3 regions of the Escherichia sp. B1147 genome follow, and region 1 is predicted to be linked to each of the others. Evidence: predicted binding sites of a transcription regulator. Region 1 holds the regulator's gene; each other region holds the start of a gene.
What was found. Region 1 encodes sigma-54, which starts transcription at its own class of promoters, with help from an activator protein. Its sites were predicted from a motif close to GTTGGCACANNTTTCGCTNT; they were not measured.
Positions count from the first base shown of each region.

Region 2: a site for sigma-54 is predicted at 3,289-3,308, ahead of glnK (P-II family nitrogen regulator). Genes of this name have one in related genera too.
Region 3: a site for sigma-54 is predicted at 1,433-1,452, ahead of hycA (formate hydrogenlyase regulator HycA). Genes of this name have one in related genera too.

Region 1 covers NZ_LFHY01000015.1:70,687-75,347, forward strand. The annotation lists gene rapZ (RNase adapter RapZ) at 1-300, opposite strand, end outside; gene ptsN (PTS IIA-like nitrogen regulatory protein PtsN) at 346-837, opposite strand; gene hpf (ribosome hibernation promoting factor) at 955-1,242, opposite strand; gene rpoN (RNA polymerase factor sigma-54) at 1,265-2,698, opposite strand; gene lptB (LPS export ABC transporter ATP-binding protein) at 2,746-3,471, opposite strand; gene lptA (lipopolysaccharide ABC transporter substrate-binding protein LptA) at 3,478-4,035, opposite strand; gene lptC (LPS export ABC transporter periplasmic protein LptC) at 4,004-4,579, opposite strand; gene kdsC (3-deoxy-manno-octulosonate-8-phosphatase KdsC) at 4,576-4,661, opposite strand, start outside.
Region 2 covers NZ_LFHY01000006.1:124,899-129,559, reverse strand. The annotation lists gene A9180_RS06370 (YbaY family lipoprotein) at 1-333, opposite strand, end outside; gene tesB (acyl-CoA thioesterase II) at 552-1,412, shown strand; gene amtB (ammonium transporter AmtB) at 1,584-2,870, opposite strand; gene glnK (P-II family nitrogen regulator) at 2,900-3,238, opposite strand; gene A9180_RS06350 (SmdB family multidrug efflux ABC transporter permease/ATP-binding protein) at 3,419-4,661, opposite strand, start outside.
Region 3 covers NZ_LFHY01000010.1:25,940-30,600, reverse strand. The annotation lists gene hypC (hydrogenase 3 maturation protein HypC) at 1-58, opposite strand, end outside; gene hypB (hydrogenase nickel incorporation protein HypB) at 49-921, opposite strand; gene hypA (hydrogenase maturation nickel metallochaperone HypA) at 925-1,275, opposite strand; gene hycA (formate hydrogenlyase regulator HycA) at 1,488-1,949, shown strand; gene hycB (formate hydrogenlyase subunit HycB) at 2,074-2,685, shown strand; gene hycC (formate hydrogenlyase subunit 3) at 2,682-4,508, shown strand; gene hycD (formate hydrogenlyase subunit HycD) at 4,511-4,661, shown strand, end outside.

The DNA.
Region 1 (4,661 bases):
ACGAGTATCGCTGTAACGACGAATCAGCGTGTTGCGATCGGCATCGAGAAACAGGAGTTGCGGTGAGAAAGCATCAGGCAGATTGCTCATCGCCTGTTCGAATATTTCTGGCGACTCTGGCATATTGCGAACATCAATGCTGACGGCGGCAGAAATTTCGCGATCGGCCAGAGTCCGAGCCAGATCGGGTAACAGCACCACGGGAAGGTTATCCACGCAGTAAAAACCCATATCTTCCAGCGCACGCAGGGCGACAGATTTGCCTGACCCTGAACGTCCGCTGACGATCATCAGTACCATGTACTGTTTCTCCTCACAACGTCTAAAAGAGACATTACAGAATGACTACGTTTCATCCGGAGTACCTTCGGTATCCGTAATGATTTGATACAGCTCTTCATCGCTCTGGGCTGCACGTAAACGGCGGCAGATAGTTTTGTCCGCCAGACGTTTCGCGACCAGCGAAAGAGTATGCAGGTGCGTTTTGGTTTGGTCTGCGGGTACCAACAGGGCAAAAAGTAAGTCTACCGGCTGGTTGTCGATGGCATCGAAAGCAATGGGTGTTTCTAGCTGAACGAAAACGCCAACAGCGCGTAGGGTATCTTCTTCCAGTTTGCCGTGCGGAATGGCAATGCCATTACCAATACCGGTACTGCCCATTTTTTCCCGCGTCAGAATAGCTTCAAAAACCACCTGTGGCGGCAGGCTAAGTTGTTTTGCCGCCAGTTCGCTGATGATTTCCAGGGCGCGTTTTTTGCTCTGACAGTGGACGCGACTTCGCGTACATTCCCTGTTAAGAACACTGTTAAGCTGTAGAGTTGTATCATTATTTGTCATAATTTCACCTAAGAATCTGCCCACTCAAACAGTGGGACAGATTCGGAGCATTAACCGTACAAATGGCCTGTTGTGCCATACAACAGGCCGCCATGCACTTGCTAATTGCCCGGACAATTAGTGTTGTTTCAATTTGTCTTTATGCTTGGTTAGCTGACGTGCCAACTTATCAATTAAGCCATCAATGGCGGCGTACATGTCCTGACCTTCCGCGCTGGCATGAATTTCGCCACCGTTAACATGCAGTGTTGCATCTGAGGTGTGGGTGACTTTCTCCACTTTCAGAACAACATAAACCTGGTTGATTCGGTCAAAATATTGCTCAAGTTTGGCAAACTTTGAGGTGACAAATTCGCGCAGGGCCTCGGTGATCTCGACGTTATTTCCGGTAATGTTGAGCTGCATAGTGTCTTCCTTATCGGTTGGGTCAAACGAGCTGTTTACGCTGGTTTGACGGCGGAATGGATAAAGACTCTCGGTACTTCGCAACAGTGCGGCGTGCCACCATGATACCTTGTTCCGACAACAAAGAGGTTAACTTGCTGTCGCTCAACGGTTTCGCTGGGTTTTCCGCCGCGATTAATTTCTTCACCAGCGCACGAATCGCCGTGGAAGATGCTTCGCCACCCCCTTCGGTATTGACGTGGCTGGAAAAGAAATACTTCAGTTCAAAAATGCCTCGTGGACTATGCAGGTATTTTTGCGTGGTCACGCGAGATATCGTCGATTCATGCATTTCGACGGCCTGGGCGATATCAGCCAGCACCATCGGTTTCATATATTCTTCGCCTTGCTCAAAGAAGGCTTGCTGTTGTTCAACAATACAGCGACTGACGCGCAGCAGTGTATCGTTACGGCTCTCCAGACTTTTTATCAACCATTTGGCATCCTGCAGATTGCTGCGGATAAACTGGTTGTCACCATCGTTGCGTGTGCTGTTACACATCGAGGCATAATGCTGGTTGATTTGCAGACGTGGAATACTGTCGCTGTTGAGTTCAACCGTCCAGTGGCCGTTATGCTTACGCACCAGCACATCAGGGATGACATATTCCGGTTCACCGGTCTGGATCGACTGACCGGGACGTGGATCGAGTGACTGGATCAGATTGACGGCTTCTTTCAGCACATCTTCTTTCAGACGTGTGACGCGCATTAACGTACGGAAGTCGTGATTCGCCAGCAGATCAAGATGATCGCTAATGATCAGTCGGGCCTCTTCCAGCCACGGCGTGTTTTTGTCGAATTGGGAGAGTTGGATCAACAGGCAGTCGCGCAGATCTTTTGCCGCCACGCCGACCGGGTCAAAGCGTTGGATTCGTTTGAGGACAGCTTCAATTTCATCGATGTCGATCTCTTCATCGCCCATGCTTTCGAGAATATCTTCCAGCGGGACGGTCAGATAACCGGTGTCATCAACGGCATCGACGATGGAGGTGGCGATAGCGCGATCGGTGTCAGAAAACGGTGTCAGCTCAACCTGCCACATCAGGTAATCTTGCAAGGTCTGCGTTGTTTCGCCCTGATAGACCGGCAATTCATCGTCGATGTAGTCACCGCTGGTGCCAGAGGGCGTACCGGCGGTGTAGATGGTGTCCCAACTGGCATCGAGCGGCAGTTCTTCCGGCATCTCTTTTTGCTCGAGCGCGTCGGCGGTGTCCAGCGTTTCGCTGTCCGGCGTTTCACGAGTATCGATTTCATCATGAGTGTCGATTTGCTCAAGCAGTGGATTACTCTCCAGCGCCTGCTGCAACTCCTGTTGAAGTTCCAGCGTGGACAGCTGCAACAGACGAATTGCCTGTTGTAGCTGAGGCGTCATCGCCAGTTGCTGACTAAGCCTGAGTTGCAAACCTTGCTTCATGTTCAGAATCGTACTCTCCTGCTAAAACGTCGCGAGCTTCTACCCTATCAGAGTCTGAAGTCTTCCCCAAGGTATACACGCTTAACGTGTTCGTCTTGTAAGATTTCTGTCGGCGTGCCATGAGCGATTAAATGCCCCTGACTGACGATATAAGCGCGTTCACAAACAGCTAGCGTTTCACGCACGTTATGGTCGGTGATAAGCACGCCCAGGCCGCTATCGCGCAGGTGTTCAATGATACGTTTGATGTCGATAACCGAGATCGGGTCAACCCCAGCAAACGGTTCATCGAGGAGGATAAATTTCGGATTCGCAGCCAGTGCGCGCGCAATTTCTACACGACGGCGTTCACCACCGGAGAGTGATTGCCCCATGCTGTCGCGTAAATGCTCAATGTGGAACTCTTCCATCAACTCGTTCGCGCGATCTTCACGCTGTTCAGCGGATAAGTCATCACGAATTTGCAGTACCGCCATCAGGTTATCGTAAACGCTGAGGCGACGGAAAATAGAGGCTTCCTGCGGCAAATAGCCGATACCACGACGCGCGCGCGCATGCAGTGGCAGCAGGCTGATATCGTCGTCATCAATAATAATGTTGCCCGCATCGCGCGGCACAATGCCAACGACCATGTAGAAAGTCGTCGTCTTACCGGCACCGTTTGGCCCCAGCAAACCGACAATCTCCCCGGAGTTGACGGTCAGGCTGACGTCTTCCACCACGCGGCGGCCTTTATAGGCTTTTGCAAGGTTCTTTGCAGTTAAAGTTGCCATAACGAATTAATTACCCTTCTTCTGCGCCGGGGTCTGGCCTTTGTTGTTTTTGTCCTGCAACTGTGACGGCACCAGAACGGTGGTCACACGCTTACCTTTGTCACTGAAAGCCTGCATTTTCTGCTCTTTCACCAGGTAAGTGATCTTATCGCCCTTAATATTGCTATCGACCTGTTGCAGATAAGCATTACCGGTGAGCACGACGAAATCTTTCGCCAGTTCGTAATGCATCTGGGATGCATGGCCTTCGACTGGCTTGCCGTTATCCTGCATTTGATAGAAGGTGGCCGGGTTGCCGTAACCGTCGATCACTTCCTTGCCTTGTTCACCACCCGGACGGGTAACGACCACTTTATCGGCATTAATTTTAATGGTGCCTTGAGTCACGACGACATTACCGGTGAAAGTGACCACGTTGCCTTGCATATCAAGAGATTGCTGGTCCGACTCAATGTGGATCGGTTGGTCAGTATCTCCGGTAACGGCAAATGCCGGAATGCTGGCGGCCAGAAGTGAGCTGGCAAGCACAAGATTAAGGCTGAGTTTGTTTGTTTTGAATTTCATAAGATGTTCTAACCTTTTCAATCAGCTCGGCATTCTTGCTGCGTAAGTTGCCGCGCATTTTCAGACCGCTGGAGTTAAATGTTGTTCCGTATAACGTGACGAGGTCTTCAGAGGTAACATCCTGCGTCACCAGATTGATCTGCGCGTTATCCGTCGTGATTCTGCGAAGTTGAGAGTCTGGCACGAGTGCGTTGACTTCAACGTGTCCATATAAATAGAGCATCCGGTCATTGGTTAGCTTGGCTTTATCTGCTTTAACCGACCATGTCGGGATTTTATCCTTATCAAACGTGGTAAGTACTGGTTGCGTAAACCACGAAACGGCCTGATCGGAATAATATTCAACGTGTTGAGCAATCAATCGATAGCTTAAGGCTCCTTCTGGGTTATAGACGAGCGTGTCCGTATGCTCGCTTTTATAGGTGGGATCATTGTTGTTGACGACCACCTGGGCGGTATCGTCTTTCTCGGTCATGTTAACGCCGATCATCACCAGAACCGCCAGTGATAGCACAATGATAACCCAACGTCTGGCTTTACTCATATCGATTGCCCTTTGGCTTCATCCAGTTTGCCCTGCGCCAGAAGTAATAAGTCGCAAACTTCACGAACCGCGCCGCGACCGC
Region 2 (4,661 bases), on a different contig from region 1:
CTGAACGTCTGCCGGGTTAAATGGCAGAACAAAGCTGAATGGCGACTGTTTACCTTCGGTACGCACCGCTTTTTGCGCCAGTACTTTAGACGGTGCATCGGCTAACGACGCGTCAGAAAGTGTCACGGTCAGCACAGCATCGGGAGGCAGTGCGACTTTCTGACGGATCCAGACCGTACCGGAGACATTAGGTTGCTGTATAGCAGGTTGTTGTGTCGCCGCAATAGAGGTATTTGCAGCAGGTGCAGGCGTCTGGATATCCGCGCTTTTATCAGCGCAAGCCGCCAACGCAATCGCAACCGCTAAACCACTGGCCATGTGCACGAGTTTCATTCACTTCTCCTTATTATCAATGCACCAGCGGGCTAACTTTCCTCGCCGGAAGAGTGGTTAACAAAATTGTAACGTCAATAAGTGTGGCACAAATCACGTATTTACGCCTGCATTTAGCCCGTAATTCAGACCATTGCACCCATCGGACCAGTGACAAAATTGCGTTATACTCAACTCACTTTGGCTTGCTGCGGCAGCGTTGTTACTGGAGAGTTAATATGAGTCAGGCCTTAAAAAATTTACTGACATTGTTGAATCTGGAAAAAATTGAGGAAGGACTCTTTCGCGGCCAGAGTGAAGATTTAGGTTTACGCCAGGTGTTTGGCGGCCAGGTCGTGGGTCAGGCCCTGTATGCTGCAAAAGAGACTGTACCCGAAGAGCGTCTGGTGCATTCGTTCCACAGCTACTTTCTTCGCCCTGGTGATAGCAAGAAGCCGATTATTTATGATGTCGAAACACTGCGCGACGGCAACAGTTTCAGCGCTCGCCGTGTAGCAGCAATTCAGAATGGCAAACCCATTTTTTATATGACAGCGTCTTTCCAGGCGCCAGAAGTTGGATTCGAACACCAAAAAGAGATGCCTCCGGCCCCGGCGCCTGACGGTTTGCCTTCGGAAACACAGATCGCCCAGTCGCTGGCGCACCTGCTGCCGCCAGTGCTGAAAGATAAATTCATCTGCGATCGTCCGCTGGAAGTCCGCCCGGTGGAGTTTCATAACCCACTGAAAGGTCACGTCGCCGCGCCGCATCGTCAGGTGTGGATCCGCGCGCATGGTAACGTGCCGGATGATCTGCGTGTTCATCAATATCTGCTGGGGTACGCTTCTGATCTTAACTTCCTTCCGGTCGCCTTACAGCCGCACGGCATCGGTTTTCTCGAACCAGGAATTCAGATAGCCACCATCGACCATTCGATGTGGTTCCATCGACCATTTAATTTAAACGAATGGCTACTGTATAGCGTAGAGAGCACATCAGCGTCCAGCGCCCGAGGATTTGTGCGCGGTGAGTTTTATACCCAGGACGGTGTGCTGGTTGCCTCAACCGTTCAGGAAGGGGTAATGCGTAATCATAATTAAAAAAAACAGCCGGAAGTGAAAACCGTCCGGCTGCCAGATTGCTGACAAAGTGCTCTTTGTTCATGCCGGATGCGGCGTAAATGCCTTATCCGGCCTACAAATCATTAATGTGATTTTTATTGTTGGCCAGATAAGCGCAGCGTATCAGGCGAATTTGCGTTTGATTACTGGTTACGCGTTATAGGCATTCTCGCCATGGCTGTTGACGTCCAGCCCTTCGCGCTCCTGCTCTTCTGGCACACGCAGACCAACCGTCAGATCCGCCAGTTTGTAGCCGATAAACGCCACCACACCAGACCAGACGATAGTAATGGCGATGCTTTCCAGCTGTACCAGCAACTGATGGCCCATCGTCACACCTTCAGCGAAGCCCACGCCACCCAGCGAGCTGGCGGCAAAAATTCCGGTCATGATACAGCCAACAATACCGCAAACGCCGTGTACCCCAAAGACATCGCAGGGATCATCGACCCGCAACAGACGTTTGAGCATAGTAACGCCCCACAAGCCCGCCAGACCGGCGACTACGCCGATAATCAACGCGCCGCCAACGCCAATGTAGCCGCAGGCAGGCGTCACGCCGACCAGCCCAGCAATCGCACCAGAACACGCGCCCAGCAAAGAAGGCTTGCCGCGCAGCGCCCATTCACCGAAGATCCAGCCAAGTATTGCCGCCGCCGTTGCCACCACGGTATTCACAAATGCCAGCGCCGCTATTTCATTCGCCGTACCTGCTGAACCGGCGTTAAAGCCAAACCAGCCGATATAGAGAATGGCAGTCCCGATAAAGACCATCGGCAGATTGTGCGGTTTAAACGCCTCTTTGCCGAAGCCCACGCGTTTGCCAACCAGATACGCGCCAACCAGCCCCGCGATTGCGGCGTTAATGTGCACCACCGTGCCACCGGCGAAATCCAGCGCACCGTGAGAAGCCAGCAAGCCGCCGCCCCACACCATATGTGCAATTGGAATGTAGGAGAGCGTCAGCCACACCACCACGAAGATCAGCACAGCTGAGAAGCGGATCCGTTCCGCCAGCGCTCCGACTATCAAGCCAACGGTAATGCAGGCAAATGATCCCTGAAACGCCACGTGGATGTACTGATAAATGCTGCCCGTTACTGCGGTCAGTTCGATATTTTTCAGCATCAACCAGTTAATATTGCCGAAAAAGTTGTTGCCTTCGCCAAACGCCAGCGAGTAGCCGTAAACAACCCAGAGAATACAGACCAGCGCAAAGGTTACGGTCACCTGCGTCAGCATCGACAGCACGTTTTTACCGCGAATCAAACCGCCGTAAAACAGGGCAATCCCCGGAATGGTCATAAACAGCACCAGTGCAGTACAAATCATCATAAACGCATTGTCGGCTTTATCGGCCACCGCAGGTGCAGCCATTACCAGTCCCGGCAGCATCGCCAGTGAAGCAAACCCAGTTTTTATCGTCGCTATCTTCATTTTTCGTTCCTGTTGCTGTGTGCCAGAGATTACAGCGCCGCTTCGTCGGCTTCGCCGGTACGAATACGAATGACGCGTTGCAATTCAGCGACAAAGATTTTGCCATCGCCAATTTTTCCGGTGTAAGCCGCCTTACTGACGATATCGATCACTTCATCAAGTTGATCATCAGCAATCGCTACATCAATTTTTACTTTTGGCAGGAAATTGACGCTGTATTCCGCGCCACGGTACAGCTCGGCATGGCCCTTCTGACGCCCGAAACCTTTCACTTCGGTGACGGTCAGGCCCTGAATACCAATGGAAGATAGCGCTTCACGAACGTCTTCCAGCTTGAATGGTTTAATTATCACGGTCACCAGCTTCATAGATCCCCTCCGGTCAGAATTCGGTAATGGTTCTGCTACACGAAGAAGGTATTGCAAGCGGTGTGCCAGAAATGAAAAACGAGAAAAAGAGCAGGAAGTTAAGAAGATTGAAAATGAAAACGCACTATGACAGTGCACAGTGCGTTACATTTTTGCACCAATGATGAAATATTGCGCTATTCAGGCGCTCAATGATTCATCTTCACGCACGCTGGCTGCCAGTTCTTCGCCAGCAAGTTGCAGTTGATACATCTGCCAGTAGCGCCCCTGGGCGGCCAGCAGTTGCTGGTGAGTACCCTGTTCCACGGCCTGACCACGATGAAGCACCAGAATGGTGTCAGCATCAACAATGGTCGATAAGCGGTGAGCAATCACCACAAGCGTTGTTTGTTCACGCACCGCCGCAAGGGCGCGTTGAATCGCCTGTTCAGTACCGGAATCAATACTGGCGGTTGCTTCATCAAGGATCAGTATTTGTGGTGTTTCCACCAGCACGCGTGCCAGCGCCAGCAGTTGCTTTTGCCCGACCGAGAGATTATTCCCCTGCTCGCCAAGCGGCGTGTAAATACCGTTGCTCATGCTACGCGCGAGTTCTGCCAGTTGTACCGTTTCCAGGGCCTGCCAGACGCGCTCTTCGGAGATATCACGCCCCAGCGTCACATTGGCAAGGAAAGTATCTGCCAGCACTACCGGATCTTGCTGCACCATCGCCACGCCCTGACGCAACGCGCTATGACTGAGCGAACTTAACGGGCGTCCATCGAGACGAATCTCGCCTTCTGTCAGTGGGTAATAGCCCATCAGTAAACTTGCGAGGGTACTTTTGCCGCTACCAGTATGCCCCACCAATGCCACAAAGCTGCGCGAAGGAACGGCAAGATTAATATTTTTCAGCACCAGATTGTCATCGCGATAAGCAAATGACACGTTATCGACTTCAATGGTGCCGCTCTGTAACGAGCGATCATCATTGCCATAATGCTGGCGCGGTCCGTCCATCAGTTCAAACACTCGCTCGCCAGCAACAACAGCCTGTTGCAACATCGCCTGCTGCGTGGTCAGTTCGATTAAGGGTTCGTTAAGTCGCCCCAAATAACTGATAAACGCATACAGCACGCCCACTTCAATGGTGCCGCTGGCGGAGAAGCCAAACAGCATCAACAAGCCACAAAGAATGAGAGATGAAAACAGACTAAGCAGTGGTCGGAGTAAAAAGCCGTCCAGCCGTAGCGTTTGCATTCGCGCCATATAGTGAGAACGACTGGCTTCGCCCATACGTTCGCCAAATCGCGCCTGCTGGCGGAACTGCTGGATGACGCTCATGCCGTTAATAACTTCGTTAAAGCCGTCGTTGATATCCGCCAGATAGGCGCGTACACGGCGGACAATTGGCGTACTGTAACGCTGGTATATCACCATCACC
Region 3 (4,661 bases), on a different contig from region 1:
CGACTTTCGCCTGGTTGCCGTCAATGGTGCGAATCTGGCCAGGAACGCCTATGCACATCGCTGTGCCTCCAGCCAGTTCAGCCACTGGTCCATCCCTTCGCCGCTGGTAGCGGAAATGAGGATGATTTCAATTTCTGGGTTCACTTCGCGGGCGCAGGCGATGCACTTCTCAACGTCAAAGTTGAGATACGGCAGCAAATCAACTTTGTTGAGCAGCATCAGTGAGGCGGCGGCAAACATATGCGGATATTTCAGCGGCTTATCTTCACCCTCAGTGACCGAGAGCACCGCCACTTTATGTTTTTCACCCAGATCGAAACTGGCCGGGCATACGAGGTTACCAACGTTTTCGATAAACAGAATGCCGTTATCGTCCAGTGGCAGGCGCGGAGCGGCATCAGCAATCATCTGGGCATCAAGATGGCAGCCTTTACCGGTATTCACCTGAATCGCTGGTGTGCCGGTAGCGCGAATGCGGGCGGCATCGTTCACGGTTTGCTGGTCGCCTTCAATCACCGCACACGGAACGCTATCTTTCAGGCGCATTAAGGTTTCAGTCAGCAGCGTGGTTTTACCGGAACCAGGACTGGATACCAGGTTGAGCACCAGTTGATTACGGGCAGCAAAGCGCGCGCGGTTGCGTTCAGCCAGACGGTTGTTTTTGTCCAGCACGTCAATTTCGACTTCCAGCATCCGACGCTGGCTCATACCCGGCGCGTGAGTGCCAGCTTCACCGTGACCATAATGCAGGTCGCCTTCTTCGGTCTGGCTGGGGGTAAATTCAGGCGCTTTAATGCCGGTGATTTTCATCTTCGGCCGTGCCGCCGGGGCAAAAGGTGCGCTACGAAACGCGGAATGAGGGTTATGTTCATCACCCTCGATATACAGGTTGCCTTCACCGCAACCGCATGTTGTACACATCGCTCACTCCTGGTCTATTTCTATCCGCCGAATCTGTAAACCGTCGTCTGCCACAATGCGCAGCATGTCGCCATGACACTGTGGACAGCGGCGGACGCGCTGGGTCAGTAGCGTCACATATTGCTGGCATGTTTCACACCAGCATTCGGCCTCTTGTTCTTCGAGGTGCAGTTTACAACCTTCTGCCACGCTGCCACGGCAAACCAGATCAAAACAAAAGGCAAGAGAGCTGGTTTCGACACAAGAAAATGCGCCAATTTTGAGCCAGACCCCAGTTACGCGTTTTGCGCCGTGCTTTGCGGCCTGTTGTTCAATCAATTCCAGTGCCCGTTGGCAGAGGGTTATTTCGTGCATATCGCCTCCCATTAACTGTTGCCCGTGACAAGCAATAATTATGCCAGTGTTGATTATCCCTGATGTGAACAATGTCGATGATGTCGAAATGACACGTCGTCATGGCGTCGAAAGTCGACTATTTTATGGAAAACACATAAATAACAATAAGATAAAAATTGGCACAGAAAATGCTTAAGGGCAGGCATCTCTGTTAAACGGGTAACCTGACAATGACTATTTGGGAAATAAGCGAGAAAGCCGATTACATCGCACAGCGGCATCGTCGCCTACAGGACCAGTGGCATATCTACTGCAATTCGCTGGTTCAGGGGATCACGTTATCAAAAGCGCGCCTGCACCACGCCATGAGCTGCGCGCCAGATAAAGAACTCTGTTTCGTACTTTTTGAACATTTTCGCATTTACGTCACCCTGGCGGATGGTTTTAACAGCCACACCATCGAGTACTACGTCGAAACGAAAGACGGTGAAGATAAACAGCGGATAGCACAGGCTCAGTTAAGTATTGACGGCATGATTGATGGCAAGGTCAACATCCGTAATCGAGAACAGGTTCTGGAACACTATCTCGAAAAAATCGCTGGTGTTTACGACAGCTTATACACCGCCATTGAGAACAATACGCCGGTGAGTTTAAGCCAACTGGTAAAGGGACAAAGTTCAGCAGCATGAGCTGAAGCTTTGTCTGTTTTGCAGGCGTCATGCCTGTTTGGGGATGGGCGTGTCGATGAGTGTCGAAAATGACATTTTATCGGCATGTTTTCGTCAAAAATGACAATCACCTGAGGAATGCCCGGTGAATCGTTTTGTAATTGCTGACTCCACGCTCTGTATCGGCTGCCACACCTGTGAGGCCGCCTGTTCAGAGACGCATCGCCAGCACGGCCTTCAGTCTATGCCGCGCCTGAGAGTGATGCTTAATGATAAAGAATCTGCGCCGCAGCTCTGTCACCACTGTGAAGATGCGCCCTGTGCGGTAGTCTGCCCGGTTAACGCTATCACTCGTGTTGATGGTGCAGTCCAGCTGAATGAAAGTCTGTGCGTAAGCTGCAAACTGTGCGGCATCGCCTGCCCGTTTGGCGCCATTGAGTTTTCCGGCAGCCGTCCGCTGGATATTCCGGCAAATGCCAATACCCCGAAAGCGCCACCGGCACCGCCTGCTCCGGCGCGTGTCAGCACGCTGCTTGACTGGGTGCCGGGTATTCGCGCTATCGCCGTCAAATGTGACCTTTGTAGCTTTGATGAACAAGGCCCGGCCTGTGTGCGGATGTGCCCAACCAAAGCCCTGCATCTGGTGGATAACACCGATATCGCCCGCGTCAGCAAACGTAAGCGTGAGCTGACCTTTAACACGGACTTTGGCGATCTCACCTTGTTTCAGCAGGCTCAAAGTGGAGAGGCTAAATGAGCGCAATTTCACTGATCAATAGCGGCGTGGCGTGGTTTGCCGCCGCCGCTGTTCTGGCATTTCTCTTTTCTTTTCATAAGGCACTAAGTGGCTGGATTGCCGGAATTGGCGGCGCAGTCGGTAGCGTGTACACGGCAGCCGCGGGTTTCACCGTGCTGACTGGCGCGGTTGGCGTGAGCGGCGCGCTTTCGCTGGTGAGTTTCGATATTCAAATCTCTCCGCTTAACGCGATTTGGCTGATTACCCTCGGCCTGTGCGGTCTGTTTGTCAGCCTCTACAACATTGACTGGCATCGCCATGCGCAGGTGAAATGCAACGGCTTGCAGATCAATATGTTGATGGCTGCCGCCGTGTGTGCCGTCATCGCCAGCAACCTGGGCATGTTAGTGGTAATGGCTGAAATCATGGCTCTGTGCGCGGTGTTCCTCACCAGCAACAGCAAAGAGGGCAAACTGTGGTTTGCGCTGGGACGCCTCGGTACTTTACTGCTGGCGATTGCCTGCTGGCTGGTCTGGCAGCGTTACGGCACGCTGGATCTGCGCCTGCTGGATATGCGTGTGCAGCAACTGCCGCTCGGTTCCGATATCTGGCTGCTCGGCGTGATTGGTTTTGGCCTGCTGGCCGGGATTATCCCGCTGCACGGCTGGGTGCCGCAGGCTCATGCTAACGCCTCTGCGCCAGCTGCGGCGCTGTTTTCCACGGTGGTGATGAAAATCGGACTGCTGGGTATTTTAACTCTGTCTCTGCTGGGCGGTAATGCGCCGCTGTGGTGGGGAATTGCGCTGCTGGTGCTCGGCATGATCACCGCGTTCGTCGGCGGTCTGTATGCGCTGATGGAGCACAATATCCAGCGTCTGCTGGCTTACCACACACTGGAAAATATCGGCATCATCCTGCTGGGACTGGGCGCGGGTGTAACGGGTATTGCGCTCGAACAACCGGCGCTGATTGCTCTTGGCCTGGTCGGTGGTCTGTACCATCTGCTTAACCATAGCCTGTTCAAAAGCGTACTGTTCCTTGGGGCGGGGAGTGTCTGGTTCCGTACCGGTCATCGCGATATCGAAAAACTGGGTGGTATTGGCAAGAAAATGCCGGTTATCTCTATCGCCATGCTAGTCGGGCTGATGGCAATGGCTGCGCTGCCGCCGCTGAACGGTTTTGCTGGTGAATGGGTTATCTACCAGTCCTTCTTCAAACTGAGTAATAGCGGGACCTTCGTTGCCCGTCTGCTGGGGCCGCTGCTCGCCGTGGGTCTGGCGATTACCGGGGCGCTGGCGGTGATGTGTATGGCGAAAGTCTATGGCGTCACTTTCCTTGGCGCACCGCGTACCAAAGAAGCCGAAAACGCCACCTGTGCGCCGCTCCTGATGAGCGTCAGCGTGGTGGCACTGGCGATTTGCTGCGTGATTGGCGGTGTTGCTGCGCCGTGGTTGCTGCCAATGCTGTCGGCTGCTGTACCTCTGCCGCTGGAACCTGCCAACACCACCGTTTCTCAACCGATGATCACACTGCTGTTGATTGCCTGCCCGCTGCTGCCATTCATCATCATGGCGATTTGCAAAGGCGACCGTCTGCCGTCACGTTCCCGTGGCGCAGCCTGGGTGTGCGGCTACGACCACGAAAAATCAATGGTGATTACCGCTCACGGTTTTGCCATGCCGGTTAAACAGGCGTTTGCGCCAGTGCTGAAACTGCGTAAATGGCTGAATCCGGTGTCGCTGGTGCCGGGTTGGCAGTGCGAGGGGAGTGCGTTGCTGTTCCGCCGGATGGCGCTGGTTGAACTGGCGGTACTGGTGGTGATTATTGTTTCACGAGGAGCCTGAGAATGAGTGTTTTATATCCGTTAATTCAGGCGCTGGTGTTATTTGCCGTTGCGCCGCTGCTCTCCGGTATTACCCGCGTGGCGCGCGCCCGTCTGCATAACCGTCGCGGGCCGGGCGTGTTGCAGGAGTATCGCGACATTATCAAACTGCTGG